Regions from separate parts of the Corallincola holothuriorum genome, predicted to be linked through region 1. Evidence: riboswitches for the same ligand, from Rfam matches in the RefSeq annotation. Region 1 holds a riboswitch; the other holds the start of a gene.
What was found. Region 1 has a riboswitch for thiamine pyrophosphate ahead of DU002_RS01940 (TonB-dependent receptor). Riboswitches for the same ligand answer to the same signal wherever they lie in the genome.

Region 1 (3,421 bases):
ATCAGAGCCGTTCAAGTTGATATTGGCAAACCAGCCTTCATCGTTACGCCATGTGGCACCAATACTGAACTGATAATTGGGAGAATGTGCTAGTTCCCGACCAGATAGATCGAGCTCAGAGCCATCTGCTTGGGTGACGACATAGTCGTCAAATTCAGTATCTAATAAGCCTAGACTTGAGTACAGGGTAAGATTATCCGTCGCTTGCCACGACGTTTCTAACTCTAAGCCATAGCTATCGGAATTGGTTGCATTCGCGGTATATAGGAAGAAGCGCTGAGGGTTGTTCGGATCTTGAGTAGAGGCTTCCACTTGTTGATCATCTCGATGCATATAAAACAGGGCAGCCTGCACTGATACTTGCTGCTCTGGCCAGTATCCCTTTATGCCGAATTCAAGATTATCCAGTGTTTCACTGTCGAACTCTCGGTTATCACTGAAATCATCGGGTAAACCGGTGTTGAATCCTCCAGCCTTATATCCGCGCGCCAGTTTGCCGTAACTTTGCCAGCGTTCATTGATTAAGTAGTTGAGTGTGATGTGGCCGCCCCACATCGTTTCGTCTGGATCAAAGGAGTCACCACCATCGTCATCGTATGAAGCGTCGCGCTGTTCTACTCTAAGTCCTAATGACAAACTGGCTGCGGCATTGAGCTGTGTATCTAACTGACCAAATAGCGCAATGCTAGTTGCTTCGTAGTCACTCTGCAGGAACAGATCGGGGAAGCCGTTATAGTAGCTTTCTAGGTCATTATCTTCCTCTAAGCGTTGTATATACAACCCAGTCAACCAGTCGGTAGTGCCGCTAAAAAGCCTTGATTGTTCAGTAGATAACAAGCGAACTTCTTGAGTGTAAGTGTCACGAGTGGCCTGTTTGTCCCAAGTGTAGTCGTACTGACAGGGGATCTGGTCAGTGAAATCGCCATTGCCGTTTTCATCATAATAATCAGTACAGCTCAACGCAGACCAATATTCTGGATTTGCCCAGTCGCCATCATAGGCATGACGGTGATTGGTATGTGCAGCGCTGGATATTGATACCAGATCAACAAATTCATTAAGCTCCCAGTTTAGCTTAAGGGAGCCGCCTGTTGTTTCCTGCTTATCCTTACCAGGTTGGTCGGTTAGGGTGGTAAAACCATTATTGTCTAATGTCCAAGCGTCATAGCCATTGTCAAAGTTGGCGTAGAGCAGGGCTAAATCAACTTGCAATTCATCACTCGCAAACCAGCGAAACTTACTACGTAATGTTAGTTCGTCACGTTCGTTGCTATCGTCTGAACCGAGATAATCGTTATCTCTGAAGCCATTTTCGTTATGTTGCTGTATCGAAACGCGGTAGAGCAGATCACCGCTGTTATCAACTGGGCCAGAGGCAAAACCTGCATAACTGAATAGGTCTTCTTGGCCACCACTGATCTCTGCACCAAACTCTCTCGTGTCAGTCGGATCATTACTGGTCGTATAGATCATACCTGCTAGGGCATTAGCGCCAAAACGGGTGCCTTGGGGGCCACGCAACACTTCCACCTGCTCTATGTCATAAAGACTGGAGGTCATTCCCAAGCCAGAAAGATCAATGTCATCGACAACAAAACCAACAGAACTGTTGGGGGCCCCTTGATACTCCTCTTGTTCACCTACGCCTCGGATTTGAAAGTACTTTGGCCGCGAACTTCCACCTGCCCAACTTAAATTGGCAACGTTGTGTAAGAGGTCTTCAAAATGTTCGCCGCCCTCGTCTTGGATCAGGTTGCTGTCTAGAACAGTAATGCTCGAAGCTGAGTGTTGTAGTGATTCGGAGCGGAAGCTGGAGGTAACTTTGATATGCTCTATATCTTCATCTGCTACCGTAGGTGCTGCGCTGAATACAGGCAGAGGGATACCCAAAGTGGTAATGATGGCGGCGGCAAGCTTAGTTTTACGGGGTAGAGTGGAAAAGAGCATATATGCATTTACCAGTTTTTGGGGAAGATTGGGGCTGGTATTTGTGCTCGATGAAAAGCGCCATTCCTACGCCGGTACCAGCCGGTTCAGGTTCAAAGGGTTCATCATTGATGTCTCAGTTCTGAACAAGAACACCCCTTGGCCGAGAGCAATTATAAATGAGTTTTAACTAAATAGTGACAATAGTTTTACAACTGCTCATGTTAAGGCGGGCGATAACTGATGCAAATGATGAAATAGGGGAGCAATACCAGAAACGCCAGGAGTTGACGTTTCTGTTGAGTTTTCTACTCTGATTTTTCCAGCGCAGCGTTTCTTTGTTCCATTAGTCGCTTTGCTTCTTCTGCATCAGCCTTAATATTACCGAGACGCTCGGTGTATTCACTGAGAGAGACGCCATCAGCAGCCGCCGGTGCTTCGGTGGGTTTATCTTCTTCCTGTAATGGCCCGTCAAGTCCAACAATTTTTGCCGGTTTAAGTTTTACTTGTTCGGTTTGAGCGCCCGCTTTATTGCCCGCTTCAGCATCTCCGTAATGCCAATTGCCTTGTTCGTCCTGCCACCGGTACACGTTAGGTGCGTCAGCTTCGACACCTAATTTCTCCTGCGCCTGTCGGCTTAGCATTTTAAACGATAACAGAATACGGTTTTTCCAGTATCGCCAAACGGTACTTTGATCTTGAGGAAAGATCGTTGCGGTGGTTAGCAATGGTTTGCCATCGGGGCCCTTAATAAAGAATGGACCAGCGCAGGCACAAACGATAAGCAGCACTAGAAGTGTAAGATATTTTTTCATTGTTTTAGCCACCGCTTAATTTGGCTTGGTAGCCAGCTTTAGTTAGTTCGTTAAGCAGTTGGTCGCGTTTGTCGCCTTGAAATTCAAGTTCGCCGTTTCGAACCACACCACCACAACCAAGTTGTTTCTTTAGGGTTTTACAAAGCTTTTGCAGGTCTGAATGAGTTAGAGCTAGCCCTGTCACAACTGAAACTGTTTTCCCTCCGCGGCCTTTCGTTGAGCGAGATATCCGAACACGACCGTCTCCAATTATCGCCGTCGTATCGACATGCTTTTGTGTTACCACGCGACCACCGTCGGTGCTATAAACAAGATCTTGTTGTGATTCATTGGTCGACACCGTGGACGGTGCTGCCTGACCGGTTAGTGCAGCGAGATCGGCAAATGAGGATAATTTCTTAGACATCTGTAGCGGGCAATCAGCTTAATGATTGTTACATTGTCACCAACCCTATGGCGTGGGTAAAGCAAATTTCCTCAATATTGATGTTAACGATAGAGTTTTTTCTGCATACGGCGTTTATCAATGCGTCGTGCGCCGTGATGTAGCTTTGCTTGCAGCAAGCGCAGTAAAGATTTAGGGCGTTCATACACCAGGCTCAAACAAGCTAGCCCTATGATCATAAATAGTATTCCAGGTACCGGTGTAATGATTAGCGCTGCGCCCAATAATATTAATG
Region 2 (3,421 bases), on a different contig from region 1:
GTCCTAGGTTGCGTTTGGGGTTACGCTTAGTGAAAGGTTTGTCTTACGCCACGGCTGCGCTATTGGTTGCCCAGCGCCCAGCGCAGGGATTCGCTGATATGGCGGATTTTCAGCAGCGAATTGCAAGTCAACGCAGCATAGCTAAAGACCAAATGGAAGCGCTGGCGGCGGCCGGTGCTTTTCGCTCTTTAGGCGGGCACCGCTATCAAACGCGCTGGCTGCTGTCCGGTGCCGAGCAGGCAACACCGCTGCTTGCGGCGAGGATCGATGATGGTGGTATTGAGCTGGCGGCGCCCACGGAGTCGGCAGCACTCTTCGCCGATTACGCTGCAATGGGCTTGTCGCTGGAGCGCCATCCTTTGGCCATGTTACGGCAACAAGGGGCTCTGTATCGTTGTCAGACGGCCGCAGAGCTCAGCACCATGCGCCATGGCGCGTTAGTTACCGTGGTGGGACTGGTGACGGGACGACAGCGTCCGGGTACCGCCTCGGGAGTGACCTTTATCACTCTGGAAGATGAAACCGGGAATGCCAATGTGGTGGTGTGGCAGGCAACGGCGCGGGCACAAAAACAGCCCTATTTGACTGCCCGATTGTTGGAGGTCAGGGGCGTGTTAGATCAGCAAGGGGAGGTAGTGCACCTGATTGCTGGTAAACTGACGGATCGGAGCGATGAGTTACACGCGCTGCGATTAAAGTCGCGGGATTTCTGCTAACTCTCTAATTCTGCTAATTTAAACCTGAGACAAAGATAACGAAGGATGACCCATGGACAATAATTCGGCTTTAGATCTGACTTTAGAGGCTATCGATCAGGTGAATAGCCAAGACCCCAATATGGAATTTTGTCATGAGGTCGAAGTGCCAAAAGAGCTGTTATATGGGCAACGGATGAGTGAGCGGTTGGCACAGTTTGCGCCGGGTGCCAGTGAGCATTTGCAGATCGCGGCTCGTGCGCAGCATATTAAGCGGTGGGCGATCCCACGCAGCGATTATCCGATGGATCGTCAGGGTTATCATCAGTGGCGTACCGATTTGGGCAAAATGCACGCAGACTTGGCTGCGGAATTAATGCGTGAGCAAGGCTACAGCGAAGACGATGCGGTACGTACCCAACAACTGCTGCGCAAAGAGAAGATTAAGCGTGATGCTGAATGCCAGACCTTGGAAGATGTTATCTGTCTGGTTTTTCTGGAGTATTACTTCGCTGACTTTGCAGCCAAGCATACGGAAGAGAAGATGTTAGGCATTATTCGTAAGACTTGGGCAAAGATGTCTGAGGCGGGTCATGCCGCAGCGTTGGAACTTGATTTACCTGAAGCCATGTTGGCACTGGTTAAGCGCGCATTGAGCTAAATATGTAAATGAAATTGTTAATATTTCGTGTAATTTCAAAGTAAGAGAGCAAATTGTTGCTCTCTTTTTTTTGAGTAAATTTCCAACGGTTTGGACTATTGCCATTTTGTAGGTGTGATCTGGATCTCAAATTACCCCGTATTTGAGCGTGATGGCTTCGCTTTGTTGTCATAAAACTATTTTCAGTGCAGAAAAATCTTTGTAAAACCGAGTGTTATAAAAAAGTTACTTTTTTTCGCTAAAAAATTTAACAAAACGTAAACAATTGACTAAAATTGCATCATTAAATGACGAATAAATAGCTAATTGAGAATTTGTTGCGCTAGATCAGACCGTATTTTTTAGTGATTACTACTCTTAGCGCAGACCAATTTATAACCAATTTTAAATAACCCAGTTGGAGATTGTAATGGATAAAGCCATGACCGCAGCAGAAGTGGAAGCGCTGCGAAAACAACTGGCGACGGATCGCACTGTGATGGTGGATATTTTTGATCACCTAAAGCAACTCGTTCTGATCGCTGACGAAAGCAGCCCTCAGGCCACAAATGAAGAGAGTTACGCTGCCTGAAGTTCAGGGCTTTATCTCTTGCACTAGTTTTTAAAGGGTCGCACTTGTGCGGCCCTTTCTATTTCCCCTATACTCGTTGCCAATATCTTGTCGGAGTGCCGAGCTACCTTTGGGTAGATAGGCTGAGATCGCGAAAGCGGGATCCGTTGAACCTGATCAGGTTAATGCCTGCGAAGGGAAACAAGAGGGCGTGTCCCTGTTGTCTATCGCAAACAGCTGCGATACCTAGCAGAAGCCATAGCCCTTAATCCTACTGAACCACTCATCTATCGGTGCGCCGGCGTTAACTGTTACTACGGATTAACGTGAGGCCACAATGACACAAACCACGACTGTTTCAGAAAGCAATCCACGGCGCGACGCCCGTGCCGCCGCGCAAGCATTTTTTGCCAATTTGGCAGATCTCTCTTTTCCTAATTCGCATAAAGTTTTTGTGCAGGGTGAATTACCTGGCGTGAAAGTGGGGATGCGTGAAATTTCGTTGTCGCCAACCTTAGTTGGCGGCACAAAAGCGCAGCCTGAATTTGAAGATAACGCGCCGATCCGCGTTTATGATACCTCAGGCTACTACACAGAAGCTGATGCCAGCATCGACCTGCAACGCGGTTTACCGCGCTTGCGTCAACAATGGATTGAAGCGCGCAATGACACTGAAGCGCTTGCTGGTGCCAGCTCACTGTTTGCCCAGCAGCGTCTTGCCGACGAAGGCTTAGACCATATCCGTTTTGAGCATCTACCTAAGCCGAAAAGAGCTTTGGCGGGACGTTGTGTCACCCAAATGCATTACGCCCGCTCAGGCGTGATCACCCCTGAGATGGAATACATTGCGCTGCGTGAAAATATGGGCCGAGCTGAAGTGGCAGCGGAGCTGGCTGTGCAACATCCGGGCGAGGCATTTGGCGCGAATTTACCAAAGCAGATAACAGCGGAATTTGTTCGTAACGAAGTGGCTGAAGGGCGGGCGATTATTCCAGCCAATATCAATCACCCAGAGTCGGAGCCGATGATTATTGGCCGTAATTTTTTGGTCAAGGTGAATGCCAATATCGGTAACTCGGCGGTGACCTCTTCGATTGAGGAAGAGGTAGAGAAGCTGGTGTGGTCAACCCGCTGGGGCGCCGACACTGTGATGGACCTGTCAACGGGTCGCTATATTCACGAAACCCGTGAGTGGATCATCCGTAATAGCCCGGTGCCGATTGGCACCGTACCTATCTATCAGGCGCTGGAAAAAGTGAAAGGGGTGGCGGAAGATCTCACTTGGGACGTATTCCGTGACACCTTGATTGAGCAGTGTGAACAGGGCGTTGATTACTTCACCATTCATGCCGGCGTGTTGCTGGCCTATGTGCCGATGACGGCGAAGCGGATGACAGGTATCGTTTCCCGTGGTGGTTCAATCATGGCTAAATGGTGCTTATCTCACCATCAGGAAAACTTCCTCTATAGCCACTTCCGCGATATTTGCGAAATCTGTGCTGCCTATGACGTTTC

Region 2: linked by a shared signal. The riboswitch ahead of thiC (phosphomethylpyrimidine synthase ThiC) and the one ahead of DU002_RS01940 (TonB-dependent receptor) in region 1 are both predicted to bind thiamine pyrophosphate.

Annotation. Positions count from the first base shown of each region.
Region 1 is NZ_QPID01000001.1:465,614-469,034, reverse strand. It holds gene DU002_RS01940 (TonB-dependent receptor) at 1-1,947, opposite strand, end outside; TPP riboswitch at 1,994-2,096, opposite strand; gene DU002_RS01935 (DUF4124 domain-containing protein) at 2,235-2,741, opposite strand; gene DU002_RS01930 (translation initiation factor) at 2,746-3,147, opposite strand; gene DU002_RS01925 (PGPGW domain-containing protein) at 3,231-3,421, opposite strand, start outside.
Region 2 is NZ_QPID01000003.1:13,565-16,985, forward strand. It holds gene DU002_RS05640 (error-prone DNA polymerase) at 1-716, shown strand, start outside; gene DU002_RS05645 (DUF4202 domain-containing protein) at 769-1,356, shown strand; gene DU002_RS19345 (hypothetical protein) at 1,766-1,927, shown strand; TPP riboswitch at 2,009-2,124, shown strand; gene thiC (phosphomethylpyrimidine synthase ThiC) at 2,244-3,421, shown strand, end outside.